2 regions of the Kribbella alba genome follow, and region 2 is predicted to be linked to the other one. Evidence: riboswitches for the same ligand, from Rfam matches in the RefSeq annotation. Region 2 holds a riboswitch; the other holds the start of a gene.
The links. A riboswitch is a leader RNA that binds a small molecule or an ion and turns the genes downstream of it on or off. The one in region 2 is predicted to bind S-adenosylmethionine.
Positions count from the first base shown of each region.

Region 1: it holds a riboswitch for S-adenosylmethionine, as region 2 does, so the genes downstream of both, thrC (threonine synthase) here and ABD210_RS25765 (aminotransferase class V-fold PLP-dependent enzyme) in region 2, are expected to answer to the same signal.

Region 1 is NZ_BAAANE010000011.1:30,528-45,642, forward strand. Features, by position in the region: gene ABD210_RS28785 (response regulator) at 1-416, opposite strand, end outside; gene ABD210_RS28790 (PspC domain-containing protein) at 413-1,822, opposite strand; gene ABD210_RS28795 (PspC domain-containing protein) at 2,027-3,316, shown strand; gene ABD210_RS28800 (hypothetical protein) at 3,313-3,492, shown strand; gene ABD210_RS28805 (cold-shock protein) at 3,633-3,833, shown strand; gene ABD210_RS28810 (L-histidine N(alpha)-methyltransferase) at 3,919-5,067, shown strand; gene ABD210_RS28815 (hypothetical protein) at 5,064-5,963, shown strand; gene ABD210_RS28820 (zinc-dependent alcohol dehydrogenase family protein) at 6,080-7,168, opposite strand; gene ABD210_RS28825 (ubiquitin-like small modifier protein 1) at 7,236-7,514, opposite strand; gene thrC (threonine synthase) at 7,511-8,779, opposite strand; SAM riboswitch class I at 8,793-8,931, opposite strand; gene ABD210_RS28835 (cation:proton antiporter) at 9,012-10,283, opposite strand; gene ABD210_RS28840 (DNA-3-methyladenine glycosylase family protein) at 10,301-11,254, opposite strand; gene ABD210_RS28845 (hypothetical protein) at 11,811-12,242, shown strand; gene otsB (trehalose-phosphatase) at 12,265-13,098, opposite strand; gene ABD210_RS32565 (LytR C-terminal domain-containing protein) at 13,095-13,400, opposite strand; gene ABD210_RS28860 (DUF3263 domain-containing protein) at 13,772-14,080, opposite strand; gene ABD210_RS28865 (amidase) at 14,229-15,115, shown strand, end outside.
Region 2 is NZ_BAAANE010000009.1:200,609-215,723, reverse strand. Features, by position in the region: gene ABD210_RS25770 (prolyl oligopeptidase family serine peptidase) at 1-490, shown strand, start outside; gene ABD210_RS25765 (aminotransferase class V-fold PLP-dependent enzyme) at 549-1,913, opposite strand; SAM riboswitch class IV at 1,930-2,044, opposite strand; gene ABD210_RS25760 (VOC family protein) at 2,159-2,530, shown strand; gene ABD210_RS25755 (LacI family DNA-binding transcriptional regulator) at 2,531-3,595, opposite strand; gene ABD210_RS25750 (6-phosphogluconolactonase) at 3,727-4,494, opposite strand; gene ABD210_RS25745 (N-acetylglucosamine-6-phosphate deacetylase) at 4,491-5,681, opposite strand; gene ABD210_RS25740 (transglutaminase-like domain-containing protein) at 5,671-6,924, opposite strand; gene ABD210_RS25735 (carbohydrate ABC transporter permease) at 6,921-7,829, opposite strand; gene ABD210_RS25730 (carbohydrate ABC transporter permease) at 7,831-8,721, opposite strand; gene ABD210_RS25725 (ABC transporter substrate-binding protein) at 8,783-10,138, opposite strand; gene ABD210_RS25720 (amidohydrolase family protein) at 10,135-10,971, opposite strand; gene ABD210_RS25715 (amidohydrolase family protein) at 10,968-11,738, opposite strand; gene ABD210_RS25710 (DinB family protein) at 11,998-12,516, shown strand; gene ABD210_RS25705 (FtsK/SpoIIIE family DNA translocase) at 12,927-15,115, shown strand, end outside.

The DNA of each region.
Region 1 (15,115 bases), on a different contig from region 2:
CCCGAGAACGCGTCCAGGACGAACCCGGCCAGCCGCGGTGAGAAGACCGCGTCGCCGTCGGCCACCCGGCCGATCGCGTCCACCAGTTCGGTGCCGCTGATGTTCTTGGTGACGTAACCGCGGGCACCGGCGCGGATCACGCCGATGACGTCCTCGGCCGCATCCGACACCGACAGCGCCAGGAACTTCACCTCGGGGTGCCGCTGGTGCACCTGCTTCATCACCTCGGTGCCACCGCCGCCGGGCAGGTGCACGTCCAGCAGCACGACATCCGGTTCGCCCGCGATGATCGCCTTCACGGCCGTGTCGACATCGGAGCCTTCGCCCACGATCTCGACCGCGGTACCGATCTCGCTGCGCACGCCGGCCCGGAACATGTCGTGGTCGTCCACCACGACCACTCGCCTCTGTGTCATCTGTCCATCTCCAGTCGCACTTCGGTGCCTGTTTCCGGGTTCGACCGAACTGTTGCGCGGCCGCCGTGCCGTTCCATCCTGCCCATCACGCTGTGCCGCAGTCCGAGCCGGTCCTCGGGCACACCGTCGGTGTCGAAGCCCTTGCCGCGGTCCCGGACGAACATCTCGGCCCGGTCCCCGTCGACCTCGACGAACACATCGATCTTGTCAGCTCCGGAGTGTTTCGCGGCGTTGACCATCGACTCGCGAGCCGCGCGGACCATCGCCGACAACCCCTCGGTCAGCTCGCAGTCCCCGACGGTCACCACCTCGACCGGGACGCCGTGGGAATCCTCGACCTCGGCCGCCGCCCGCTTCGCCGCACCGGCCAGGGTCTTGTCCGTGTCGTCGTCCTCGTCGTACAACCAGGACCGCAGATCGCGCTCCTGCGACCTGGCCAGCCGTACTACGGCTCGCGGGTCGTTCGCCTGCTTCTGGATCAACGCCAGCGTCTGCAGCACCGAGTCATGCAGGTGGGCCGCCATGTCAGCGCGCTCCTGGGACCGGATGCGCTCGCCGCGTTCCGCATTGAGGTCCCGGCTCAGCCGGTGCACCCAGGGCCCCGCGATCACGCCCAGCCCGACCACGGCGAGCAGCAGAGCAACCAGTACGTCCCCGACCATCGACAGCCGGTTGTTCTGCACCAGGAACACCGTCACGGCGGTCCCCATCAGGATCAGGCCGACGGCCACCCGGATGATCGACTTCAGCCCGCCCTTGCCGAACAGCACACCCAACGTGGGCGCCTTGTTGGTCCAGGCAGCCTTCTGGCCCTCGTCAGCCTGCCGCCAGATCAGCGCAAGACCAGTCCCGGCGAACACCAGCGGCCAGAACATCTTCCCGGCGATCCCGAGCCCGGCCACCTGGAGCAGCAGCAGCGCACCGATGCCGACGACGACCAGAGCCGTCACCTGGCCGCGGTTCTTCTCTCGCCTGCGCGCCTTGGCCTCGGTCAACGGCGGCGGCTGATCCGACCGGAGTCCGCCGCGGGTATGCGCGGCCAGACCAGGTGCAGCCGGCACGGTCGGAGCCGCCAGCGGCATCAGGAACCACAGCGCCGCATAGATCAGTACGCCGAACCCGCCGAACACCGTGGCAGCAATGAACACCAGCCGTACGACGGTGTCGGACACGCCCAGGTGGTCCGCGACGCCACCGGCCACTCCGCTGATCACCCGTCCCTCGGCGCGGCGGTAGGCCCGGCGTACGGGAGGTGGTTCGTAGGAGGTCGCCTGCTGCTGACCTGGTTGCCCCGGCTGCCCTGGCGGACCCGGCCGCCCCGGCTGGGTCGGGCCGTGCGGACCCGCGGAGGGGTTCCCAGGGATCGGGGACCCGCCCGTGGGCGCGGCAGCAGCTGGTTGAGTCATCTCCACGATCGTCACACGCGGACAGGGCCGACACCAGCAGGCTTGTCCCGGGCCGTCACCTCACCGCCGGTTCACAGCGCTCAGGGTCTGGCCGGGGAGAACCCCTAGCCGACCGCAGCCCTGTCCGCTGTACCGGCCCGACCGGGGGTCACCAGAGGGGGATCCCCGATGTGCGAGCGGCTGGTTCGGGACACTATCGGTGTCATGGAGCAGAACTCGAGCGGCCAAGGACCGGCCGATGGCTTCGACCCCACGCCTCTGCGCGATGTGCAGAGCTGGCGCCGAAGCCGGTCCGACCGGATGGTGGCCGGTGTCTGCGGCGGGATCGCCCGCGCGCTGAACATCGACCCGGTGCTGGTCCGGGTGGTGATGGCCGTCCTGGTCCTCAGTGGTCCCGGACTGCTTTTCTATGCGGCCGCCTGGATGCTGATGCCCGACGAGGGCTCCGACCGCTCGGCCGCCCAGAGCCTGCTCGGTGACCGCGTCCGGCCCGACCACCCGTGGATGTGGCCGATCGTCATCGGCATCTGTGTGTTCGGCGCGATCGCGATGATGTCCTCCTTCAACTTCGGCAAGCTCGTGCCCGGGCCGCTGGTGGTGCTCGGCCTGCTGTGGCTGTTCGTGTTCCGCCGCAAGGGCACGAACTGGACGGGCCGGGCCTCCCGCCCGCAGGACACGCCCACCGCGCCCGCGTACCCGCCGGCTTCCGGGCCCGCGTCCTCCCCGGCCGGCCCGCCACCTCCCCCGGCGGGTCCGTCGTCCTCGGCCACACAGCGCCCCCAGGACCGCACCGTCGAGCCGGTCCGAGCTGTGTGGACCGAGGACGACCCCTTGGGCCTGTACGTCGACGAGCCATCCGGCCCGGCGCCGAGCACCACCGCACCGGCAGCTCCTCCCTGCAAGGGCTACCGCGGCGTGAAGCCGGCGATCGTCCTCCTGACCGGGATCGCCATCGCGATCGCCGCTGCCGCCGGTGCCCCGACCACGCTCATGTTGGCGATCGGCCTGGCCACGCTCGGCCTGGGGATGCTGGTCGGCGGGTTCCTCGGCCGGACCCTCGGACTGCTACCGCTCGGCATCCTGCTCGCTCTCGGCGTCGCCGCGAGCACCCTCTTCCCGACGATCCCGCGCCACTTCGTCGACACGACCGTCGTCGCCACCCCGGCCACCCAGCTCACCGCCACCAGTACGCCGTACACGTTCGACGCGGGGTCCGTGCATCTGGACCTGACCAAGGCGACCTTCGCCCCCGGCGCCAAGGTGGTCGTCGACGGCGGCGCCGGCGATGTCATCGTCACGCTTCCGCCGAACGTCGACGTGACCGGCATCGTGAGCGCCGAGCTGGGCGACGTGGCCGTCTTGAACCAGCAGAAGGACGGGCATAATGCGAGCGTGTCCCTGAACGACCTGGGTGCCGACGGCAAGGCCGGACCGTCGAGCGTCGTCCTCGACCTGAAGCTCAAGCTCGGCAGCATCAAGGTGGAGCGCGGATGAGGAAGCCCAAGCCCGACGTACCAGGCGTCATCGCCGGCACCGTGATGGTGGGCACCGCGACGATCTGGATCCTGAACGACAACGGCATCATCCAGACCGACGACCTCGGCCTGACCGGCGCGCTGCTGCTGGTGGCCGCCGGCATCGTCGGCCTGGGCGCCTCACACCGCAGCTGACCTCCCTGGCCGGCTGTCGACGTCGACCGTCGCTGAGGAGCGACCGAGGCTGGGCTAGGCTTGTTGATCGCTCCGGTGGTTGCCAGGGCACCCGAGGGATCCGGGTGAAGCGGGTCCCGTTGAAGGTCACAGGAGTTCCGATGGTGCGCGGCACCGTGAAGTGGTTCAACGCCGACAAGGGCTACGGCTTCCTCGCCGTCGACGGCCAGGACGATGTCTTCGTCCACTGGAGCAAGATCGTCTCGGACGGCTACAAGACCCTCGAGGACGGCCAGCAGGTCGAGTTCGAGGTGGTGGACGGCCCGAAGGGGCGCGAGGCCGATTCCGTGCAGGCGATCTGAGGTTTCCGACTCGGGATCGCTTTTCCGGACTGCGCGGAGAGTGGGCAACCGATAACCTGACCACTCACCGTGGGAGGGGTAGGACGTGACCGAGCCGGTTCATGTGATCAGGAAGCTCGAGCAGGCGCTCGCGGACGACGACTTCGCCTGGTCCCTGCTGCTGGTCGGTGAGGACCAGACCGACAAGCTCGCCACCCTGACCGGCGACCTGCGCGGTTCGTTCTCGACCAGTGGCGAAGGCAAGCAGATCACCTCCGGCTTCTCCTACTGGGGCATCGGCCCGACCATCGCCTGGGCGAACGCCACCAACGACCCGTTCTACCTGGTCATGAAGGCCGGCACCGAGTCGTTCCTGCGGCACTGGCGCAAGGTGAAACCGCATGTGGACAAGGGCGGATTCCACCTGGTCAGCCTCGGCATCGGCACCGGGGTCAAGGACCGCACGATCCTGGAGGACCTTCGGCGCGACAACCGGGACATGTTCTACATCCCGGTCGACATGAGCTCGGAGATGCTCCGGATGGGCACCCTGGAACCGGTGCGCGGGGCAAGGTTCCCGATGGCGCAGGTGCTGCCGGTGCAGCTGGACTTCTCCATCGCGGACAACATGATCGAGCTGGCCCAGATGCTGACCAGGTTGGTCGGCGGCGAGCCGCTGCTCTACACGCTGACGGGCAACACCCTGGCGAACTTCGACAACGACGAAGAGCTGCTCGAGGTGATCACCCACGTCCTGCGCCCGCAGGACCGGCTGCTGCTGGAGGTGGCGAGCACTACGCGGCTGGACGACGAGACCGCGAAGGCGGCCGCGGACGAGTATCACCAGACACGGGCGTTCGCGGAGTTCGTCACCAGCGCGCTGCGGTACAACACCGATCTGAAGATCGACAACGAGCGGGTCAAGTTCATCGGCGAGGTCGAGGACGACGACGCGCTGCTGGTCAAGATCCTCTGGCAGAACGACACCGACGAGCAGATCCGCATGGGTCTCCCGGACCACACCGAGGTGCTGCTGCCGGTCGGCGACACGATCCGCCTCTACACGACCAGGAAGTACTCCACCACGCGGCTGAAGAAGCTCACCACCGCGTGCAACCTCACCCCGGTCGAGGCGATCCAGTCGCAGTTCCGCTACACCCGCCGGCCCAACCCCTTCGGCCTGGAGCTCCTGCTGCTGGCCCCGGCATCAGCCAACGCCGCCCACACCCTGGCTGACGACATCTGGTCGCAATGACCCCATCCGGTACGCCGGACTTCCCCGGCCCGCTTGATCCCCGGCGCTCGGCCGACAGGATGCCCGGCGAGCCGGACGATCCAGCCGCGGATGAGGTCGGACACCTCGCCGCAGATGAGGTCGGGGACGTTGCCGGGGATATCGCCGGGCGCCTTGCCGGCCAGGCCGCGGCAGACCCGGCCGGGGGTGCGGCCGGCGACCTCGCCGGGGATCGCCCGACGGAACAGGTGAGGCGGCAGCGGTTGTTGGCGCGGGCTCGGGTTCGGGTGCTCGCGCGACTGCGCGTGTTGACGAAGGCGCTGCGGTCCTCCACGGGGAACGCGGGCTGGGCCGCGTACCGGCGTACGGTCGTGACGGCTGTCAGCTACGGGTTGCTGGCGTTGGCCTTCGTGCTCGGCGTGATCTGGTTCATCTGGCCCGGCAACAGCCGATGGGAGCCGGCGGTGAACTCGCTGACATTGGTCGCGGGGCTCACCGGCATCTTCGTGGAACGCCTGACCGCCGAAGCCGAGCGGCGGAACGAGATCCTCCGCGCGGTCGCGGACGAACTGCAGGAGAACACCCGGCTGCTCTCCGACGAGAGGTTCTCCCCGAACCAGTCGAACCACCGGCAGGTGTACCCGCGGCTGGTGGTCTCGGCGGTCGACCTCGCGCTGGTGTCGGGCGCGCTCGGTCGGCACCGCGACGCCGAACTGGTCGGACTGCTCCATCGCTGGCGTGACACGGTCCACCTGTTCAACCGTCGGCTCGACCTGACCGAGATCAGCACGTTCTCGAACACGATCTCCCCCGCCGAACTGGCCGCGTTCCACCGCGCCCTGCATCGCGAGAATTCTTACTTCGCCGCCACCCGCGAAATGCTCGAAGCCCTCCTCACCCGCCTCCCACCCCAGTAGACCCGGACCGCCGGCACTCACCAACGCTCATGAGTCGGGCGTCTCCACGCTCAGCACGCAGGCACACGCGCGGGTTAGTGAGTGTTGGCGGTCCGCTGGACGGGACGAGGAAGGCGTCAGGGGTGGATGACGGTGACGCCGGCGGGGGTTGCGGTGGTGAGGGCGGCCAGGGCGGCCGGGGCTTGCTCCAGGGTGATGCGGTTGGTGATCAGGTCGGCCGGATTGAGGTTGCCTGAGGCAACGAGATCGAGCATCTCGGGATACGCGTGGGCCGGCATGCCGTGGCTGCCGAGCCACTCGAGTTCCTGGCCGATCAGACGGGAGACGTCAAGCTGTACGCCTGACGGGAGCAGGCCGACCTGCAGGTGACGCCCGCGTGGGCGAAGCGAGCGCAACGCCTGCTGGACAAGCTCGTTCGAGCCCAGCGCATCCATCGTCACCTGAGCCCCGCCGCCGGTCAGGTCGAGGATCTCCCGCACCACGTCGGGCGATGCCTGCCCTGCATCAGCGGCGCCATACGTCGATGCGTGCCCTGTATCAGCGGCGCCATACGTCGATGCCTGCACTGTGTGGGCGGCGCCATACGTGCGGGCGAGCTTGAGCGCCTCGGGGTTGGTGTCTACCGCGATCACCCGGGCGTCGAGGGCAGCCGCGATCATCACCGCGGAGAGGCCGACACCACCGCAACCGAAGATCACCACGTTCTCCCCGGCGCGCACCTTGCCGACCTGGCGGATCGCGCGGAACGAGGTGGCGAAGCGGCATCCCAGTCCGGCGGCCGTGTCGAAGTCGAGGGACTCCGGGAGGCGGATCAGATTCACCTCGGCGTACGGCAGAGCGACGTACTCGGCGAAGGAGCCCCAGTAGTTGAAGCCGGGCTGCAACTGGTTGGGGCAGACCTGGTGGTTGCCCTCGCGGCACTGCTCGCAGGTGCCGCAGGCGCAGATGAACGGGGTGGTGACGCGATCGCCGACCTGCCAACCCGTGACGCCCGCGCCCACGGCGGCGATCGTGCCGGCAAGTTCGTGCCCTGGGACGTGCGGCAGGACGATGTCGGAGTCATGCCCCTGCCAGCCGTGCCAGTCACTACGGCAAAGACCGGTGGCCTCGACCTTGAGGACGACACCGCCGGCCTGCGGCTCCGGTGCGGCAACTTCCTGGACCGTGGGCAGGACGCCGTACTGCTCGATGACAATCGCGCGCATCCGGACATCCTGCCTGCTCGGCCGACCGGCCGCGAGATCACCCGCGGCCGGCGCTACGCAGTACGGGTCAGCAGCCGCCGGCGACGGCCGGGATGATCGAGACCTGGCCGCCGTCCTTGATGGAGGTCTGGAGGCCCTCGGCGAAGCGGACATCGTCGTTGTCCACGTACACGTTGACGAACCGGCGCAGCTCGCCGGAATCGTCCAGTACCCGGCCCTTGATCCCCGGGAACGACGTGTCGAGCGACTCCAGCACCTCGCTCAGGGTCGCCCCCTCGACGGAGACCTCGGACGCCCCCTGGGTGTAGGGCCGCAGGATGGTCGGGACGCGCACGCTCACACTCACTGCAGACCTGCCTTCACGAAGGCGTCGTACGACGCGGGGATGGTCACCTTCGGGCCGACCCGGTCGGCCACGGCGTCGAGCGTCTTCAGCCCGTCGCCGGAGTTGATGATCACCGTCTCGGCCTCGGGGTCCAGCTGGCCGGTCTCGATCAGCTTCTTCAGCGTCGCAACCGTCACCCCGCCCGCGGTCTCGGTGAAGATGCCCTCTGTCCGGGCGAGCAACTGGATGCCTTGGATGACCTCTTCGTCGCTGACGTCTTCGATCACTCCACCGGTACGCCGGGCGACGTCGAGCACATACGGCCCGTCGGCCGGGTTCCCGATCGCCAGCGACTTCGCGATGGTGTCCGGCTTGACCGGCTTCACCACGTCGTACCCGTCGCGGAACGCCTGCGCGACCGGCGAGCAACCGGTCGCCTGGGCGCCGTAGATCTTGTAGTCGGTCGCGTCGACGAGCCCGAGCTTGCCGAGTTCGGTGAAGCCCTTGTCGATCTTGGTCAGCTGCGAACCGGACGCGACCGGGATCACGACCTGCTGCGGGATCCGCCAGCCGAGCTGCTCGGCGATCTCGAAAGCGAGTGTCTTCGAACCCTCGGAGTAGTACGGACGGACGTTCACGTTCACGAACGCCCAGCCCTCCTCCTCGCCGGCGATCTCGGAGGCGAGCTTGTTCACGTCGTCGTAGTTGCCCTCGACGGCGACCAGCGTGCCGCCGTACACGGCGGTGGTGATCACCTTCGGGCGCTCGAGGTCGTGCGGGATGAAGACGACCGAGCGGATGCCGGCCCGGGCGGCGGCAGCGGCCACGGCGTTGGCCAGGTTGCCGGTGGAGGGACAGGCGAAGACCTTCATCCCGAGCTCGCGGGTGGCGCTCAGGGCGCTGGCGACCACGCGGTCCTTGAAGGAGTGGGTCGGGTTGCCCGAGTCGTCCTTGACCCACAGCTTGCGCAGGCCGAGCTCTCGGGCCAGGTTGCCGGCGTCGATCAGCCGGGTGTAGCCGGGTTCGGTGTTCGGGAAGCTGGCCACGTCCACCGGGACGGGCAGCAGCGGTTGGTAGCGCCAGATGTTCTTGGGTCCGGCCTCGATCTCTTCGCGGGTGATGGTCGGGAACTCGTACCCGACCTCCAGCGGACCGAAGCACTCCATACAGGCGTAGAACGGACCGAGTTCGGACTTCGCGCCACAGGCGCGACAGCTCAGGTGCGTTCCGTTGCCGAAGGCGCCTTCGCGGATGGTGTGGGCGGTCGGCGCGGTGCTCAGGCTCATGGCGGAGTTTCCCTCCTCATCTTCCCCGGACCGGATCTCGGTGCGGGACGGATTTGGCACCGTTCCGCCGCGAGCGCCTCGGATCGAGACGTCAACGGGGAGGGTTGCCGGGACTTCAACGGGCCGTTTCCCTCAGTCCCTCTGGATGAGCACTGACGAGGTTACCCAATCTCGTCCATATCGTGTCCTCCGATACCACCATCCGAGACACCGGATCTCAGCTCCGCCCGTACTACGAGACGCCGCGGTTGCTGCCGGCGCCCGAGCTTCCGCGGCGCAGGTCCAGCATCCGCATCAGCGGGGTCGCAGCCACGCCGTGGACGACCACGCTGAGGACGACGGTGAACGCGACGGTCGCCCACAACCACGGTAGATCGGCGCCGAAGTCCGGCCCGGCATAGGCGAGGTAATAGACCGACCCGACTCCCCGTACGCCGAACATCGCCGTGACCCATCGCTCGGATCGCCTCATCGGCGTTCCACTGAGTGAAACCCAGGCGGTCAGCGGCCGGATCACCAACACCAGCAGTACGCCGATCGCCGCGCCGGCCAGGGTCAACGGCTTCAGCAGCCCGCCGGTGATCGCGACACCGAGCAGCAGCAGGATCCCCCAGGTCAGGATGTGTTCGAGCTGCTCGACGAACCCGTGCAGCTCCTCGTGGAAGTCGTGACTGCGCTCAGCCGCCCGCAAGGTCAGCGCCGCCACGAACACGGCGATGAAGCCGTAGCCGTGCAGGACCTGCGCGATGCCGTAGACACCGAGCGTCATCGCGAGGGCCAGCACCGGTTCGCGCGAATCTGCCAGCCGGAAGCTCGGCAGCGGCGCGGAGAAGGCCATCCGGCCGAGCAACCACCCCGCACCGACTCCGACGGCAACCCCGATGACGGTTCTGCCGATGAGATCCCACGCCAGCCACTCCAGCGCCCAGCCGCCCACCGCGCCCTTGGTCGCGGCGAAGACCGCCGCGTAGACGAACGGGAACGCCAGGCCGTCGTTCAGGCCGGCCTCCGAGGTCAGCGCGAAGCGGACCTCGTCGTCCTCCTCCGGCTCGGCGCCCTCGCCGGTCGTCGGACCCTGAACTTGTACGTCGGACGCGAGCACCGGGTCGGTCGGGGCCAGGACGGCTCCGAGCAGCAGAGCCGTGGCAGGGGCCAGCCCCAGCAGCCAGCCGGCGCCTGCGACGGCGGCCACACAAGCGGGCATTGCAACCAGCAGGAGTCGCCAGGTCACCTTCCACCGGCGCCAGCCGATCGGGCGATCGATCGCCAGGCCGACACCCATCAGCGCGACCAGGATGGTCAGCTCGGCGAGGTGTTCGGTGAGAGCAGGCTCGGCGATCGGACTCAGCCTGCTCCGGTCGACCGCCAGCCCGAGCAGCAACCCCGCACCCAGGAAGGCGATCGGAGCGGAGATGGCGTAGCGGCGCAGCAGCCGGGGCAGGATCGCGCCGACCAGCAGGGCAGCACCGGCGACCAGGTAGAGGCCGTCCCCGTCGATCCGCACCCAGCCGACACTAGCCGTCAGCGCAGGCGATGCGTGGCCCCCGGCGTGTGGGTGGGCAAGGATTTGCGCGGTCCGTAGCGGGGATGGCCAGGGCCGGAGAGTTCCAGCAGGCGTTGGACCCGGAAGCGGTGGCCGCGGTACGGCTCGATGAGTTCGGCGCAACCATCGTCATCGAGTTCCTCGCCGGTCAGCGCATACGAGACGTTCCGCGAGACGTGGTAGTCGGCGAAGGAGAACGCGTCGGCATCACCGTGGGCGCGTTGCCGGACCTCCGCCGCCGTCCACACCCCGACACCCGGCAGCGACCTCAGTCGCCGCTCGATCTCCGCGGAATCCGTCAACTGCAAGGTCCGTTCGAGCGCGCCCGCACGACTCGCCGCCGTGATCACCACCCTGGATCGGCGCCCCTCGACACCCGCGCGCAACCACTGCCAGGACGGAATCAGCCGCCACTCCTGCGGCGCCGGGGGAACCATCATGGTCCGCCCATCGGGAACAGCCGGGCCCGGCGCCGGTTCGCCGTACTCGCGCAGCAGCAACCGCCACGCCCGGAAAGCCTCCTTGCCGGTGACCACCTGCTCGATGCCCGCGGCCGCCATCGCCTCGAAGACAGCGCGGGTCCTCGGCACGCGGAAGTGCGGGAATCGCCGCGCCGCGACGACCAGCGGCTGGTGCTCAGGCAGCGGTTCGAACCCGTCCCAGCTGTCCGATTCACCGAGCAACTCCGGCACGCCGTCCAAGGCCCAGGCCGAACCAGGCCCCCACGCTTCGGCTTCCACCTCCGCCACCCCGGAGTACGGCGTGAGCCTGAGCAGGACCGGCCCGTCGGGCGTCCTCGTCGCCCGCCACACCGTCCGGCGCCCGGGGTCGACCGCATACGCCGGATCGCCCGGGCCTTTCCGCAGACCACCGATCACCATGTGCGGATCCACCGGCCGCCCGGGCCGCCACCGTCGTACCACCGAACTCACGCCGGCCAGTCTGACGCACCCCACCAACAGGCATCACAACAGCCGCCTCAATGTCCTAAGAATTGCGACATCGGGACATCGTGGCGGGAGGCCGCGGCACGCGAGTGACTCGGCGCGGTTGAAGGCGCGGGCGGTTGGCGTCCCCGGGCTGCGTGATGGTGCTAGTCGTGCCGGTACGCGTCAACCGCCCAGAGGTATTGGGCCGGGGTGGCGCGTTCGGCTCAGACCGCAGCCGAATCCCCATCCTTGTGCATGGCTCAGCCACTTCCCGGCCTGCGCAATGGCTGGGACGCGCACAAGGACGCGGCTGGGGGCCGGTTTCGGGGGTTCAGGTGTACCGACCGACAGGAAGTCGTCGCCGCCAGCCGGCGTACCACCTGCAGCACCGGCACAGTGACCCGATCGAGCGGACCACTACCTGTCGGTCGGTTACGGCAACCGCCCTGCCCATGCCGCCAGTCCCCCCGCCGCAGGCCAGCGGATAGCCCCGTACAGGTCCTGCGGCAGGCGCGGCTGATACTGAGGTATGGGTGAGGGGATGTCGGGGTGGCAGGCGGTGAAGCTTGTCGTGAATACGCTGAACCTGTCGACGCTCGCGGGAGTCCTGGTGGGGCTCGTCGGGCGGGCTCGGTTCAGTCGGGGGCCGCGGGGGTTGTTCTACGCGACCGGGTACAAGCTCCGGTTTCCGGTGGCCGGTGCGTTCACGATCGGCAACCTGATCCTGACCAAGCACGACCGGGCGTACTTCGACCAGCAGCCGATCCTGGTCAAGCACGAGGAGCGGCACTCCTGGCAGTACTTCTGCCTGATCGGCCTGCCGATGCTCCCGCTCTACCTCCTCGCCGCCGCCTGGTCCTGGCTCCGCACCGGCGACCCGGCCTCCCGAAACCTCTTCGAACGCCTCGCCAGCCTCAAGGACGGCAACTACACCGAACGCCCCGTCCAACCCTTCGGCCGAACCCTCGCCCAAACCTTCCGCCGCCGCTGACCTTCCTGCGGACGGAGACTGCTCAGCGGGTTGCGATGGCGTCGGCTAGGGCGGTTAAGACTGTTACTACGCCGGCAGGGTCGTCTACGACGATGTCGGCCGCGTCGGCGAGCTCGGTGGCGCCGGAGGAACGCGCGGCGACCAGTACTGCGCGTAGGCCCTCGCTGCGGAGGTCGTTCAGGGCTCCGAAGGCGGCGAGGTCGCCTAGGTCATCCCCGGCGTACAGGACTGAGCGGGCGCCAGAGGACTCGAGCAAGGTGCGCAGTGCTACTCCCTTGTCGATGCCGGGTGGACGCAGCTCGAGCACGAGGTTGCCCGGCTCCAGCCGGAGGCCCACGGACTCGGCCAGCCCCGACAGCGGAGTACGCAAGGCCTCTAGTGCACCCACCGGATCGGGCAGTCGCCGGGTATGAACGGCTAGCGAGCTGTCCTTGTCCTCCACGAAGGCGTCCGGGAAGCCGACGTCCCGCAGCAGCGCCGGCAGCTTCGCGCGCGCCACAGCGACCCCAGGCGGGACAGGTTCACTCGTCACGGCTCCGGTGGAGGCCTCCCACCGCTCAAGCCCGTAGTGACCCAGTACTACGAGTCGCCCGAGCCCCGGGTGGCCGCTGACTCCGGACAGCTCGGTGGCTACCAGGGCCGGTCTGCCGGTGACGATCGCCACCTGGCCTACGTAGCGGGCCAGCCGGGCCAGGGCGTCCAGTGCTCCTTCGGCGGCGCGGGACATCGCCGGGTCCTCGACCAGGGGTGACAGCGTGCCGTCGAAGTCGGTGGCGATCACCGCCCCGGCTGGATCCCCGACGATTGCTTCCCAGCCCTCCCGCCCGGCTGCAGTCGCCAGTACGGGAGTGCTCATCCGGTGTAGTCCGTCGTGAGAATGACGGTGAGCCGGTCCTTCTTCATGTTGTCCAGCGCGTCCTTGATCCGGTTGAGGCCGATGTCCTTCGCGAGCTGAGCGGCCTCGGCCTGCATCCCGGCCGGGAAGTACACGGTGCTGGTGACGATCTTGCCGTGCCAGTTGTCGGCACCGGCGACGGTCCAACCTGCCTGCCGGGCGCGGTTCGCCACGTCGTCGGCGAGGCCCTTGCGGGGAGTGTTGTTGAACACCTCGACCGCGGGCCGGTCCGATGGCGGAATGGAATCAGCCTGGGTCGGCATCGAGGAAGGCTCCGAGCTCGGTTCGGAGGTCGGCGCGGATGTGGGTGCTGAGGTTGGCCCAACTGTCGGCCCGGAGGTCGGCCCAGGTGTCGGCGCAGCTGTCGGCTCAGAGGTCGGCGTTGTGCTCGGTCCAGAGGTCGGAGCCGTCGCGGAAGTCGACGGCTTCGTCGATGACTTCTGGGCGGCGGCGGGCTGGGAGTCGGCCGCGCTGCTGTTGCCCCTGGTCCCGAACAGCACCAGCAGACCGCCGACGATCGCCACGACGGCAAGCACGGCGACGAGGGACGAGAGGACCTGGCCCCTCTCATCTCCCAAGGCAGACGAGCCATCCCCCGGGGGAGACGAGTCGCCCTGCGAGGGGGCCACGTTCCTCAGACCTCGATGCCCAGTCGACGGGCGGAGCGGGCGCGTTGGCGGGCGGCGCGCAACCGGCGCAGCCGCTTGACCAGGAGTGGATCGTGCGCGAGGGCCTCGGGCCGGTCGATCAGGGCGTTGAGGACCTGGTAGTAGCGCGTGGCGGACATCTGGAACTGGTCCCGGATCGCCTGCTCCTTGGCGCCGGCGTACTTCCACCAGTGCCGCTCGAAACCGAGGATCGCACCGTCACGGTCGGACAACCCAGCGACGGCCGGCTGGGCTGCTTCGGCGGGGCCGGAAGAGCTGGCGTTGGCGCTGTCCATCTGCTGGTGACTCCTGTGCGGTCGGTGATCGTCCGTCCGCATGCCACTGTACGTGCTGAACAACAGCGATGTCATTCACCGGCCTGCGACATCTCACGTGTCGCTGAGCGGACGCCCGGACCCGGCCAACTCTGGCAGGATCGAGGGTGTGAGCTCAACTCGACAGGGGCCCGGCGACATGTCGCCCGGCCCGCGACCCGCCCTCGCGACGGTCGAAGAGCTGCAGGCAAGGATCGATGAGGTCAACCCTCTCATCGATGCGGTCTGCACGCCCAACCCCGCTGCATTGACCGAAGCCGCCCGTCTGGACACAGAGCGTGACGATGGCCGGATCCGTGGCCCGCTGCATGGCATGGCGGTGCTGGTGAAGGACAACATCGACACCGCCGACCTGCCGACGACGGCCGGCTCGCTGGTGCTGGCCGACCAGCCGCCGCCACCCCACGACGCCCCGCTGGTACGCCGGTTGCGCGAGGCCGGCTGCGTCATCCTGGGCAAGACCAACCTGAGCGAGTGGGCCAACTTCCGCGGCTCCGCGTCCTCCTCCGGCTGGAGCGGGTACGGCGGCCTGACGCGGAACCCGTACGCCTTGAACCGCTCCGCGGGTGGTTCGTCCAGCGGTTCGGGCTCGGCGGTCGCCGCCGGGCTCGCGGACCTGGCGGTCGGCACCGAGACCAACGGCTCGATCGTCTGCCCGGCCGCGCTGAACGGAGTCGTCGGGCTCAAGCCCACGGTCGGTCTGGTGCCGCAGCAGGGCATCGTGCCGATCTCCCACTCCCAGGACACCGCCGGACCGATGACCCGGACGGTCAGCCAGGCCGCCGCCCTGCTGACCGTTCTCACCGGCAGCAGCACGGACTACCTGGAGAACTGTCGCGGGGAGGACCTCAGCGGCGTGCGCATCGGCGTACCGCGGGGGCCGTTGTGGGGATACTCTCGCGGCCTCGACCGGGTGACCGAAGAGGCGCTCGAGCTGCTGAGCCGGTGCGGCGCGACTCTGGTGGATCACCTCTCACTGCCGACGCCCGGGAGCGA
Region 2 (15,115 bases):
CAAGGTGACTACGCCGCAGCAGTTGGCGATCCATGGGCGCAGCAACGGCGGTCTGCTCGTCGGCGCGGTGATGACGCAACGGCCCGACCTCTTCGCGGTCGCACTGCCCGGGGTCGGTGTGATGGACATGCTGCGCTTCCCGCTCTTCACGGTGGGTGCCGCCTGGGGCTCGGACTACGGGCTGCCCGACGACCCGGCGCAGTTCGAGGATCTGCTCGCCTACTCCCCACTGCACAACCTGCGCGAAGGCACGCAGTACCCGGCGACTCTGGTCGTCACCGGCGACCACGACGATCGCGTGGTGCCGCTGCACAGCCACAAGTTCATGGCGACCCTGCAGCACGCACAAGCAGGGGATGGTCCGGTGCTGACCCGGATCGAGGTCAACACTGGTCACGGCTTCGGTAAGCCCGCGGCCATGGTCGCCTCGGAATGGGCCGACCTGCTGGCGTTCGCCGCCCACCACACAGGCCTGCAGCCGGAGAGCTGACACTCGTCCAGTGCCGGGCCCGGCCGAGCGGTGGCTGGGCCCGGAGAGTGCGGGAGGTTCACCAGATGCGGGGAGCCTCGAGGTCGCGCGGGTCGTTGGTGGGTTGGCAGCCGTGGGTGGACTCTTCGTAGGTTGAGGTCAGGCCGACCGTGGCGAGGGTGCGGATCGCGTTGACCAGGCGATCTACGTGCTCACGGGTAGTACCGAGGCCGAGGCTGGCGCGGACTGCTGTGGCGTGTTCGGCGGAGTCCGCGAGCAGGTGACCGACCAGCGGGTGCGCGCAGAACTTGCCGTCGCGAACACCGATGCCGTACTCGGCGGAGAGGGCCGCGGACACGACGGTCGAGTTCAAGCCGTCGACCGTGAAGCAGACCGTGCCGACTCGGTCCGCCTCCTCACCGAAGATCGAGTACGTCGCGACGCCCGGGACCTGCGCCAAGCCGGTGCGGAGCCGGGCTAGCAGGCTGCGCTCGTGCTGCTCGATCGCTTCACGGTGCTTGGTGATCGCTGCGCAGGCCGCGGCCAGCGCGATCGCACCAATGACGTTAGGGGAGCCGCCTTCGTGCCGGGCCGGTCCCTGGTTCCACACTGTGCCCTCGGCGGAGACAGTCTCGGTCGCGCCTCCGCCGTACAGGTACGGGTCGGCAGTATTCAGCCAGTCAGCGCGGCCGATCAGTGCGCCGGTGCCGTAGGGCGCGTAGAGCTTGTGGCCCGACAGCGCGACCCAGTCGACCTCCAGTTCGGCGATGTCGACGAGACGATGCGGTGCAAGCTGCGCGGCATCGAGACAGACACGGGCCGCGTGGGCCTTGGCGACCGCAGCGATCTCGGCGATCGGGAAGATCTCGCCGGTGACGTTGGACGCGCCCGTCACGACGACCAGCCGCGGTCCCTCGGGCGCAGTACGCAGTGCGTCGGCCACTGCGGTGACAGCTTGAGTCGCCGAACTGGGCGCAGCCAGGCGGATGGTGCGCTCGGCCGGCCAGGGGAGGAGCGCGGCGTGGTGCTCGGACTCGAACACGATGACCGTCGCATCGGCCGGTACTGCGCGGGCCAGCAGGTTCAGGGCGTCGGTGGTCTGCCGGGTGAAGATCACCTGGTCGTCCGCACGGGCACCGACGAAGGCGTGCACCTCGGCGCGAGCCCGCTCGTACCACTGGGTGGTGATCCGCGAGGCGTAGCCGTTGCCGCGATGCACCGACGCGTACGACGGAAGTGCTGCCTCGACTGCGGCTCGTACCGACTCCAGACAGGGCGCGCTGGCCCCGTGATCGAAGTTGGCGTAGTCCGTCACCCGGCCGTCGGCCAGCGGCACCAGCAGTTCGGCGCCCACGGTGGCGGGGAGGTTGCCGGTGCCGCGCCGCGCGATCGTGGGTCGCGCGACGGTGCTGTGGCTGGGCTCGAGGATGGACAGGATCGACATGGTTCTGCTCCCGGATGGTCCGCACTTGCCGATCGGGGTGTTCCGAACGGCCGGGTCCTCACCCGGGGCACCCCACCGCGGAGGAGGGTTGCCGGCCAGCTAGCCGGGGCTTGTCGCTGACACTCATGACCTGCTGACGACGGTAGCCAACGCGCGGGTCGATGCGCCAGCAGCTATCTCGCTTCGTGAGATTCACGGACGCATCGTGAGATGACCATTCCAGCGGCCGGGTGGATGATGACGGCATGATCGGACGACTTCATCATGTGGCGATCGACTGTCCGGACCCGGCGGCGCTGGCGCGGTTCTACTCAGAGCTCACCGGCCTGGCGATCACGTACGAGAGCGAGGACTGGGTGGTGATCGCCGAGAACGACAAGAGCTCCGGCGTGGCCTTCCAGCTTGCTCCGGACCATCAGCGACCGCAGTGGCCCGATCCGGCCCGGCCGCAGCAGTTCCACTTCGACGTGATGGTCGACGACGTGGGAGAGGCCGAACCGCAGGTGGTGGCGCTCGGCGCGCGGAAGTTGTCGGATCACGTCTTCGAGGATCCCGCCGGTCACCCGTTCTGTCTCATCACGAGACCTGGGTGGGCCGCACCGATCAACTCCGCCTGATCAGTCGGTTCGCCTTGTCGCCCGGCTCGGAATCTCGCCGCCGAGCAGCGGGCCGATCGACTCTGTGGTCACCAGCCGTTGCGTTGGGGCCGGGCCGGTGGAGCCGCGGATGACCAGGCGCGTCTCGAGCTGGACCACCGGCGCGGGATCCGCGTCGTCGGCGTCGAGTTGCGCCAGCAGGATGTCGACCGCGACCGCGCCCGCCTCGGCGCCTGGCACGTGGATCGAGGTCAGCGTCGGGTAGGCGACGTCGGACATCGGGCTGTCGTCGATGCCGATCACGCTGATGTCCCGGCCCACTTGCAGCCGGTGCTCGGCCAGCCTCGCCATCAGGCCGAGCGCGATCTGATCGTCGTACGCGATCACGGCAGTCGCTCCGCTGGCCTGGACGAGGTCGGCGGCGTGCACGCCGGCCTGGACCTGCGGCTCGAAGGGGCCGAGCTCGATCAGCTCGACGCTGTACTTGGCGCACGCCTCCTTCAGCGCCGCACGCCGACGGTCGTTGGACCACGAGCGGCGAGGTCCGTTGAGGTAACAGATGCGACGATGACCGAGGGCGACGAGGTGCTGGACCGCCTGGGTGATGCCGTCGGAGTTGTCGATGATGATGCTCGGAGCGCCCTCGACCTGCCGGTTGACGAAAACCACCGGCGCCAGCTGGACGAACTCGGCGAGCCTGTCCTCGGGCGTTCGCGGCGAGACCATGATCAGGCCGTCCACCTGCTTGCTCAGGACCCGGGCCCGCTCCAACTCGTCCGCGGCGTGCTCGTCAGTGTCGGCCAGCAGCACCGCCGTGTCCTTGCGGCCGGCGCGTGCCTGCACCGCCTTGATGATCGGCGGGAAGAACGGGTTCGCGATGTCGGGCACGATCAGACCGATGACGCCGGTGCGACCCACCGCGAGGGCCCGCGCGATCGGGTTCGTCATGTAACCCATCTCGCGGGCGACCCGCTGGATCCGCTCCCGGGTCTGCGGATTCACCTTGTCCGGATCGGACAACGCGCGCGACACCGTCGACAACGAGGTCTCGCAGGCCTTCGCGATGTCAGCAAGAGTGACCCTCACTGTTCCCCCTCCAGCCAGCGCCGAGCGACAGCGCAAACCCTAGCGCAAGCGCTTGCCGCACCCGGCCGCGAACGAGCGCCTCGCCCGTCCGCGGCCGCCGTCATCCGTCCTCGCATTCCGAGTGGTCCTGCCTACGACTCGAGCTCGAGACGCGCCGACGACTCGGCGTCGAGGAACAGCCGGACATGCGGCGTCGTCTGCAGGATCGAGGCCGGGCAGTCCGGGGTGACCGGCCCGGTCAGTGCTCGCTCGACCGCTGCGGCCTTGCGTGCGTCGGGCGTGTTGACGATCACGGTCCGGGGCTTCAGCAGCGCATGCACGGTCAAGGAGAGTGCCCGCTCGGGCGTTTCCTCCAGCGAGGGGAAGTGGCCTTCGCCGACCTGCTGCTTGCGAGCCACCTCGTCGAGCATGACCAGGTGGATGAGCTCCCGCGTCTCGAAGTCGGCCGGCGGGTCGTTGAAGGCGAGGTGCCCGTTCTCGCCGATCCCCATCACGCAGATCGCGGGATCAAGGGTGCGCAGCAGTTCGCCGTAGCGCTCGAGTTCCTCCTCCACCGGCTCGTGGTCCCCGCGGACGCCGTGGAAGGCCTTCAGTCGCACGAACGAGTCAACGTTGTCCCGCATCCAGCGGCGGAAGCTGGCGGGGTGGTTCTCGTCCATCCCGAGGTACTCGTCCATGTGCAGCACGGTCAGCCGGGACCAGTCGATGTCGTCGCGTTCCCGCGCGGCCTTGATGAAGCCCAGCTGTGAGTTCCCGGTCGCCAGGATGACGGCGATCTCCTCGTGCTCCTCGAGCTCCGCGCGGACCGCCGAGGCGAAATATTCGGCGGCTGCCGCTGCGAGTTCGTCGGACGAGTCCGCGACGGACACGCTCAGCTCCCCGTACCGGAGTTGCTTCACCGTGATGGTTCCTTTCCCGAAAATGCGTTGATGTGATGCCAGTGGCCCGCGAGAGCCACGGCCTTGAGAGTGAGGTCTTCGGTGAACAGCGCCAGGTCCGCGTGGTAGCCGGCCGCGATCCTGCCGATGTGATCCAGGCCGGCCGCTCTGGCCGGAACGGCCGAGGCCATGGCGACCGCTTCGGCCAGCCCGATCCCCATCGCCTGCATCGCGATGCGGATCATGTCCGGGAGCAGAGTCGTGCTGCCCCCGAACGACGCTCGGTCCAGGGTCATGCCGACGCCGTCCTGCACGACGTACTCGCGACGGCCCATCCGGTAGCGCTCGCCGTCCGGCAGGCCGGCCCCCGGGGTCGAGTCCGACACCAGACACAGCCGTCCTGCTAGGCAGCGGTGCGCCAACCGGAGCAGCGTCGGCGGCAAGTGCTTGCCGTCGGCAATGACCTCGACGGTCAGCTCGTCCGATGCCAGGGTCGCCTCCAGCAGGCCGGGCTGACGCCAGGGCCCGACGCGCACCGTGGTCGACTGGCCGCTGAAGACATGGATCACGTGCCGGAGGCCGGCCTGCCGGCAGGCAAGCAGGTCTTCTTCGCGTGCGGCGCTGTGCCCAGCCGCGGGCACGATGTCGGCATCGACGAGCCTGCGCGTCAAGGCGACCGCCCCGGGCAACTCGGGCGCGTAGCTCATCATGCGAATTCCTGACGAGTGCTCGAGCAACCGATCGATGGAGCCGTCGTCCGGTGTTCTCAGCTGGTCCGGGTCCTGAGCGCCACACTGCGCCTGGGCGAAGTACGGGCCCTCGAGGTGTGCGCCCGGAACGCGCGGCAGGCCACGCTCGCCCTGGACCGAGGCGATGGCGAGCAGAGCCTGTTCGAGGTCCTCCAGTGGCGCGGTCGCAAGCGTCGGCAACACGGTGGTGACACCCGCGTCGAGCAGCGTCGACAGTGCGGCCCAAGTCGCCGTCTCGGTGCCCTCGTTGAAGCTGTGGCCGCCGGCGCCGTGGGTGTGGAGGTCAACCAGCCCCGGGGTGAGGATGCCGTCGCCGAGGTCCCGGACCGCAACCCCCTCGGGTACCAGGGAGGCGGGGATGACCGCCTCGATCCGACCGTCGCGGACGAGTACGGCGTGGTCCTCGAGGACAGCCTTCTCCAGGACCACTCGCGGCCCCACCAAGGCTTCAGTGGGCATCGACGACGACCTTCGTCCGTGCCGGCGGAGCGTTGAACCATTCCACCCCGGCGAAGTGCCGGAACATGCCGAAGCCGTTGTCGCGGCACCGCTCGTCCCAGACCAGGTCCAGCTCGGTGTACGACGTCGCGCCGTGACCCGGGGGAGCGAGGTCGGGACGAGAGAGGAAATCGCTGCGCGGCCACAAGGCGCGGTTCCGGAAGCACACGCCCCTCAGCAGGTTCTCCTCGAACCAGGTCCGCTGCGACGGCATCGTCAGCCGGTCCTCGATGCCAGGGCCCGCCACCACGTGATGCCGTACCTCCGTGCCCAGCTCGCGGATCGTGTCGAGATCAGCGGGGCCGTCGGGGGTGATGACGACGGCGTCGAAGGTGGGGTCGAGCATCACCCAACGACCCAGCGGCTCGCTCCAGACCTCGGTGACGAAGTGGCCGTCGAACCCGTTGACCGATCCGGTGAGAGCCGCGCAGCGGGCCGGGATCCCGAGTGCCTGGCATGCCGCTGTCAGCACCAGTGCGTAGTGCACGCACATCACCACGGGCAGGTGGCCGGCGTGTCCCTGCTCCCGAGCGCCCCACGACAGGATCGTCGGCGGATCCCAGGGCGTGTACTGCGTTGCTTCGCCGGTGTTGCGATACCGCCAGGACCGGCACACCCAGGTGCTCAACGCGCGCGCCGTCGTCAAGGGGTCATTCGAGGTCAAGGCTTCGGCGGGCAGTTGGTCGAGGAAGTCCTGCACCATGGGATGCTGACGGTCCTCCCAGACGTGAACAGGTGGCTGCGGGTCCGCAGCGGTTTCGACCCGCGCCCGGACCAGATACCGGCCGGGTGCCAGGTGGAGGTGGCCGAGGCGGTCGGCAGACCACGTGTTGCCGCCGTCGATGGACAACTCGTCGCCGCCGCCCGTCGTGTAATCCACTCCGAGGCTCCACGCGTCCATCGCGTTGCCCGACGAGGAGAGCGTCACCGAGGAGGTGGGCGCTCCGGCTCCGGCTCCGCGAGGCAGCGTCAACTGGCGCCAGGTCAGGACGGGATCGCCGGACGCGGGGATCGCGCCCACCGGCGTACCGTCGATCCGTACTTCGAGCGGCGGACCGTCGGCGCGGTGCGAGCGCGCCAGCACGTAGAGGCTTGATTCCTCCGCGCCGATCGCGAGCTCGGTGCGCGCGTGCCGCCGACCGTTCACCTCCTCACCGAGGGACGCCACGATCCGGCCTGTCTCGTTGGTCACCAGGTCACTCATTTGCCGGCTCCTAGGGTGAGGCCCGCCATGATGCGGTTCGACAAGGCCACGAAGACGATGAAGGACGGGACGACGATGATCATCACCGCGGCGAACATGGCGGCCCAGTTGCTGTTGTATTGCATGGTCTGACGCAGCCCCATCAGGCCGACCGGGAGCGTCTTGTTCGAATCCGAGCTCAGCAGCAGCTGGGCGAGCAGGAACTCTTGCCAGATCATCACGAAGTTGAAGATCCCGGCCGTGAAGAGACCCGGCGTCGCGATCGGCATCATGATCCGCCAGAAGATGCCGAACTCGGAGCAGCCGTCCACCGCGCCGGCCTCCTCCAGCTCCGAGGGAAGTGAGCGGAAGAAGCCCGTCAGCAAGATGATCGTGAACGGGATCGAGACCCCGACGTAGGTCAGCGTCAGGCCCGCGCGGGTGTCGATCAGCCCGATCTGCACGAGCAGGACGTACAAGGGCACGAGGATCAGCTGGAACGGCAGCCCCATGCCCGCGATGAAGTAGTAGTTGATCAGAGTGCTGCCGCGGAAGGGGATCCGGGACAGTACATAGGCCGCGGGCGCTGAGATCACCACCGTGATCAGGTCCGCCCCGACGGTGATCAGGATGCTGTTGACGAAGTAGATCCCCATGTGGGCCGTGCTCCAGGCCGCACTGTAGTTCTGCTTCGCGGCGCTGACCGGATCCGCGGGAATCGCCCACGGCGACCCGAAGATCTCGATGTTGCTCTTGAGTGATCCGCTGAACAGCCACAGCAGGATGAAGATCGTGACCGCCGCCCAGCCGAGCAGCACGGCGTAGTAGGGCAGGTTGCCGATCAGCTGGCGCGGCGCGAACCGTCGGGCCCTCAGTTGCTGGGCACGGTCCATCGCCGGCGTGACGAGTTGTGTCGCTGTATCCATGTCAGTACTCGATCCGTTCCCGACGAGTGATGAGCCGCAGCACTGCCACGCCGAGGACGACGCAGAACAGGAGCACGACGCCGATCGCGGTTGCATAGCCCAGCTCGAAGACCGGTGTATACGCGCCCACGGCCCGCTCCCAGACGAAGATGGTCATGGTGAAGCCCGACCGGGGTGGTGAGGGAAAGGTGGTCGCCACGATGAGGTCGAAGATCTTCATCGCGGAGATCAGCCAAAGCACCATCGCGACCACCAGGACGTCCCAGGTCATCGGGAGGGTGACGAGCCAGAACGTCCGCCATTCCGAGGCGCCGTCCATCCGGGCCGCCTCGAAGTAACTCTTCGGGATCTTGTCGATGCCGGCCATCAGGATGACCAGGTAGAACCCCATGTAGGTCCAGATCACCGCGATCGTCAGGGACGGGATGATGAGCTTCGGTCCCAGCCAGGTCTGGTCGAACGACTCCAGCCCGACCGCGTTCAGGAGGGCGCTGAGCGGACCCCAGGACCGGTTGTAGACGAACTGCCAGATCATCCCGACACCGACGCCGGGCAACACGATCGGGAAGAACATCAACGCCCGGAAGAACTTCTTGCCGCGGATCTCCCGTTGCAGGATCGCCGAGAAGAAGAAGGCGAGGCCGAAGATCCCGACACCCCCGCCGATGGCGATCACGGCGGTGTTGCGCAGCGAGACCCAGAAGGTCGGGTCCGACAGCAGGTGCTGGTAGTTCCCGAACCCGATGTAGGTCATCTTGGTCGTGAAGCCGTTCCACTGGAACAGGCTCACCCGGATGGCGTCGAACGCCGGGTACACGAAGATCAGTGTGTAGACCGCCAGCGCCGGCAGCAGAAACGGCACCACGACATGGCTACGTCCTGTACGTCTCACAATCGTCTCCACAGTGGGGGAGTGGTCCGGGCCGGCTCGACCGGCCCGGGCTGCTCCTCGGTCAGCGAGTGGCCGGTGGGGTGTTGGACGACCAGAACTTCGCCGTGCCGTCGGACAGGCAGCTGATGAAGTCCGACGGGTTGGACTGCATCAGGAAGAAGCGGTCGTCGCAGCGGTTGAAGACCTCGGTCATGTACTTCGGCACCTCGTCGTTGAGACCGCCGCGTTGGCCCATCACCTTGTACTTGCTCAACACCTCGGCCTGAGCGACATGCGTGGCCGGGGTCGGTGCGTCCTTCAAGGCGGTGGGGAAGCCGTTCTTCGCCATCTCGCCGCCGGCGCCGTTCGGCGACGACATGTACTTCAGCCACTTGACGGCCGCGTCCGGGTGCTTCGAGTTCTTCAGCACCGAGTAGACGTTGGCCCAGTACTCGACCAGGTCATTGCCTTTGCCGCCGGCAACGTTCGGGAAGGCGAACATGTCCATCTTGAAGTCCTTCGGGGCCTGAGCCTCGACCTCCTTCGGCAACCAGGCGCCCATCAGCATCATGCCGGTCTTGCTGTTCACCCACTGCGCCTGCGCGGCCGGGTAGACCGAACCTTCGAAGCCCTTCTGGAAGTAGCCGGCGTCCTGCAGGTCGCGCACCATCTGGGCCGCTTGAAGGAAGACGGGCTGCTTCCACAGCGCACCGGTCTTGTCGTACGCCGCCTTCTTGAACGCGTCCAGGCCGGCCAACCGGATCGCCAGGTAGCTGAACCACCAGTTGTTGTAGAAGTCGAGGCTGCCGTCGGCGCCGAGGGGTGACACTCCCGGGTTCTTCGCCTTCAGCGTCTGCAGGAGCTGGGTGAACTGGTCCCAGGTCATACCGGTGACCGGTGCTTTCAGCCCCGCGTCGGACAGGAGCTTCGTGTTGTACCAGATCCCCGAGACATAGACGTCGCGCGGGATTTCGTAGACGCCGTCCTTCTCGGCGAAGGCCTGCACCGAGCCGGGGGTGAACTGGTCGAGCCACTTGCCCGAGGTCGCGCCGTACGCGGGCTGCTGGAGGTAGGTGTCCAGTTTCAGCGCCTGGTTCGTCAGCACCACGGCGCTTCGGACACGGTCGTTCGAGTGGTCGACGATGTCGACCTGCTGGCCGGCGTTCAGCGCGCCCTGCAGCTTGGTCAGGACATCCCGGCCGGCCCAGTTGATCTCGACCGTGATGTCCGGGTTCTCCTTCATGAACCGGTCCGTGGCTGCCTGCATCAACTGCTGGAGCGGCTCGCCGGTGCTGAACATGCTCCAGTAGACGATCTTGGTCTTGCCACCGGAGTCCCCACCGGAACCGCCCGCCGCCACCGGCCCCGAACAGGCCGCGGCGCCGAGGGCGAGGGTGAGAGCTGCAACGATCGCAGTTGCACGCTTGCGAATTCTCATGTCTTTCCTCGATCTCGTTGTCCCGCCTCACGGAACGAGCCGGCACGGGCAGGCGGGGGACCACCCACAGGCTCTGATTGGTGCTCTGGTCGGTGCTGGACGAGCAGTCGGGCGTTGCCGCCCAGGACGGCAAGCTCGGCTTCCGGTGGGAGCCGCAGGTCGCGGATCTTGCGGAGCTGGAAGGCTTGCCAGTGCGGGTCGCCGAACCCGGCGTCGGACCCGAAGAGCAGCCGGCTGGCGCCGGCCTGGTCCACCATCCGTCGCAAACCCGACGGCGGCATGCCGGACGGGCTGACCCAGAGGTTGTCCACCCGCTGCAACGCCGCCAGGGCCTCGACCCACAGGTCGTGCAGGCCACCGTGCCCGAGGATCACCGGAACGCCCGGATGGCGCTCGGCGAAGGCGGCGACCTGCAACGGTGACGAGTTCGGCGGTGTGCCGTCGTGGAACACCACCGGTATCCCCAGCGCCTCGAGCGCGGTGCCGAGGTCGTCCATGCGCGGGTCGAGCGGGGAGAAACCCTGCAGCCAGGGATGCAGCTTCAGCCCTCGCGCTCCACCCTCCTCGACGGCGCGGTGCAGTTCGTCGACGGCGCCGGGGAGGTGAGGGAAGACGGTGCAGAACGGAACGAGCCGGTCAGGCGCTGCCGCACAGAACTCCCGGACCACGTCGTTGTGGCGGGGGTCGGGATCACTGAGTCCCGCGGTCGTGAACACCCAGGCCACGTCGATCCCGTGCGCGTCGCACAATGCCAGGAACCCGTCGGGGCCTTGTCCCAGGCCGGCCGGGAAGAAGGAGTCCGGCGGGAGGTGGGTGTGTGTGTCGACGATCATGACCCGGCCACCTCGACGCCGCCTTGAGCTCCGACCCGGGTTCCGAAGAGGCGGCGAGCCGTTCCGCCCATCACGGCGGCCGCGGCCGGAGCCGCCAGCTCGGCCGCGCGATGGTTGGCCAGTTCGAGCCCGAGGTCGCTCAACGGCGCATCGGAGCCGAACATCACCCGGTCCGCCCCGTACGCCTCGACGAGCTGGGTGAGGCGCGCGGGCAGGCTCCACGAGGTCTCGACGACGAGATTGGGCGCCATCGTTGCGGCCACCTGGGCGTCCGCCTTGAGGTCGGTGCTTCCCGCGTGGCCCATCACGAAGGTCACCTCGGGGAACGTGCGGGCGAGCTCGACGAGTTGCAACGGTTGCGCGTACGGCGGCGTGCCGGTGTGCACGTAGACCGGGACACCAAGGGTCTGGCAGGTGGCGATCAGGGGGTGAACCATCGGGTGGCACAGCACGAAGCCCTGGAGGGCGGGATGCAGCTTCAGACCGACGGCGCCGTTCCCGACCGCCCGAACCAGCTCGGCGACCGCCCGGTCGCCAAACCACGGGTTGACTGTTGCCATCGGCCACAGCCGTGCCGGGTGCGCGGCTGCCGCGGCGAGGACCGCGTCGTTGCCGGCCCGGTTGTCCACGGCGATCTCGCGGTCGGTGGGAATCAGCACCGTGCCGGCGACCCCGTGCTCGTCCATGTCGGACAGGAGGTGGCCGAGGTCGTCGTCCATGTCGACGCCGCGACCGAGGTGCCTGTGCCCGTCGATGATCTCGGTCATCAGGCCTCACTCCTCAGCTCGAACCGTCAGTCGATGCAACGGATTGCAAGATACTACAAGCGCTTGCAGTCGCCTGAGAAGACGTTGCGAAGAGAAAATCTCCTCGTAATCTGAGCCCCGCTGGGGATCGGCACCGCTGTTGCGGGCGTGTTTCGTGAAAAGGGACAGCAAGCGCTTGCAGTCAACCTTGGCGTAACTTGGGGCCGCCCCTGAGAGCCCCGGGCGGAGTACGTCGTCGTCCAGGGGAGAGGATGCTCCGATGACGTGGACAGCGCCTGAGGTGGAAAGGCCCGAGGGGTCGTTGGTGGCACCTGAGCCGGAGTTGCTCGCCGGTTATCTGGACTTCTACCGAACGACCCTGCTGCACAAGTGCGCGGGGCTCACCGCGGAGCAGTTGGCCGAACGGGCCACGCCGCCGTCGAACCTGTCGCTGCTCGGGTTGATCCGGCATCTCACGAAGGTCGAGCGGATCTGGTTCCGGATCCACTTCGCCGGCGGCGACAAGGCCGAGCCGGTCTTCGCTCCGGAACTGGGCAAGGACGCGGACTTCGAACTGATCGATCCCGCCCGCGCGCGCTCGGAGTACGAGGGTCTGATCGCCGAGTGGGCACTGTCGGACAAGGCCGCCGAGGGGCGGTCGCTCGATGAGCAGTTCACCTTCAGCGGCGAGGTCTCCTCACTGCGGATGATCTACCTCCACCTGATCGGCGAATACGCGCGCCACTGCGGGCACGCAGACCTCCTCCGCGAACAGATCGACGGCGTCACCGGCGCCTGATCTCCAGCGACCTCGTGACGCTTCAGTCTGCGGCGGCGCCCTTCCCCCTGGGCCGCCCGGCCGCCGTCCTGCCGCTGCTGCGAGCGCCCTGGTGGCGTCCGCGCTGGTAGCCGGGGCGCTCTCACCGGATCTGCTGTGACACTACGGATGGGGCGGCGTAATCGGCGTGTGACAGGTGTGACTCGAGTGGTAGTCGGGGTAGCCTGCTAGCTATGGCGACCCGCACGTCTTCCCCGGCGCGGGCGCGGAAGTCGGCGGCCAGCAGCCCGAGTACCGGGCGGTCGGCAGCTGGTGGACGCTCCCGTCCATCCGGCGCCCAGAAGCGTGGGCAGAGCGCGAAGCGCAGTGGCTCCACCGCTGCGCGGACAACCGCGCCCAAATCCACCGGCGCGGGTCCGTTCGCGGCCGCCATGCTGGCGCTGGGTCGAGGCTTCATCAAGTGCTGGATCGGCATCGCTCACCTGCTCGGCAGCATCGTCCGCGGCGTCGGTCACGGCGCTCGCGAGCTGGACCCGGCCCATCGCCGCGACGGCGCCGGCCTCACCCTGATCGGCCTGGCCGTGGTGGTCGCCGCCTCGATCTGGTGGGACCTGCCGGGCGCGGTCGGCAAGGGCGTCCGCACTGTCGTCAGCGGCAGTGTCGGCATGCTCGGCTGGGCCGTCCCGCTGATGCTCCTGTTCATCGCCCTCCGCACCCTGCGCCACCCGGACCGTAATGGCCCCGCCGGCCGCCAGGTGATCGGATGGACCTCTCTGTCCCTCGGCGTGCTCGGCCTGGTGCACATCGCGAACGGCATCCCGCGCCCGGGCGACCCGGCCACTGGCAGGCTGCAGGACGCCGGTGGCGCGATCGGGTACGTCGTCTCCTCACTGCTGTCGGACCTGCTCACCCAGTACGTCGCTTCGCCCCTGCTGGTGCTGCTCGCGATCTTCGGTGCGCTGGTGGTCACCGGCACCCCGATCTACGCGATCCCACTGCGCGTGCGGGCCGCGTTCGACGTACTGCTCGGTCGTACTGAGCTGCCGGCCGACGCGCCGTCCGTGGCTGCTCAGGCTGACGACACTGTCCGGCTGACCCGCAAGGAGCGCCGGGCAAAGGGGGCTCCGGACGAAGACGGCGAGCCCACGGTCAAGCCGTACGACTCGCCCGTGCTCGAGGGGCGTGAGATCTCCAAGCGCGGCCGCAAGAAGCCGGCTCCGGTGGACGAGGACGCCTACGACGCAGATGGCGAAGGCGGTAGCGCTGGTGCCGATGCCTCGGGGCCTGCCTACGGTGCGGTCGCAGCTGCCATGAAGCCGCAGCCGGAGTCGGCCCCCGAACCGCCGCCGCACACGCCGCTGCCGCAGCGTGTGGAGCAGCTCAGCCTGTCCGGCGACATCACCTACACGCTGCCCGACGGCCAGGTGCTCAAGCCGGGCTCGGTGCACAAGGCCCGGACGAAGGCCTCCGACGCCGTGGTGGACCGCCTGACCGAGGTGTTCGACCAGTTCGGCATCGACGCGCAGGTGACCGGCTACACGCGAGGCCCGACAGTCACGCGGTACGAGGTGGAGCTCGGCTCCGCGGTGAAGGTCGAGAAGGTCACCGCGTTGAGCAAGAACATCGCCTACGCCGTGGCGAGCGCCGACGTACGGATCCTGTCGCCGATCCCCGGCAAGTCCGCGATCGGTATCGAGATCCCGAACACCGACAAGGAGATCGTCAGCCTCGGCGACGTCATCCGGTCCGCCACGGCGCGCAACGACCACCACCCGATGGTGGCGGGGCTCGGCAAGGACGTCGAGGGCGGCTTCGTGGTGGCGAACATGGCCAAGATGCCGCACCTCCTGGTCGCGGGTGCGACAGGTTCGGGTAAGTCCTCCTTCGTCAACTCGCTGATCACCTCGATCCTGATGCGGGCGACGCCCGACGAGGTGCGGATGGTGCTGGTCGACCCCAAGCGGGTCGAGCTGAACAACTACGAGGGCATCCCGCACCTGATCACGCCGATCATCACGAACGCCAAGAAGGCGGCCGAGGCGCTGCAGTGGGTCGTCCGCGAGATGGACATGCGATACGACGACCTGGCGGCCTTCGGGTTCCGGCACGTCGACGACTTCAACAAGGCGGTCCGTGGCGGCAAGATCAAGCCGCCGCCCGGCAGCGAGCGGGTGCTCACGCCGTACCCGTACCTGCTCGTGATCGTCGACGAGCTGGCCGACCTGATGATGGTCGCCCCGCGCGATGTGGAGGACTCGATCGTCCGCATCACCCAGCTGGCCCGGGCCGCCGGTATCCACCTGGTGCTGGCCACCCAGCGGCCTTCGGTCGATGTGGTGACCGGTCTGATCAAGGCGAACGTGCCTTCACGGCTGGCCTTCGCCACCTCGTCGCTTGCCGACAGCCGGGTCATCCTGGACCAGCCGGGCGCGGAGAAGCTGGTCGGTCAGGGCGACGGGCTGTTCCTGCCGATGGGCGCGAGCAAGCCGATGCGTATCCAAGGCGCCTGGGTCACCGAGAACGAGATCCGTGCAGTGGTCGAGCACTGCAAGCAGCAGTTGCCACCGACGTACCGCGAGGACGTCACGGCGGTGGCTGGCCCGAGCAAGGATCTGGACGA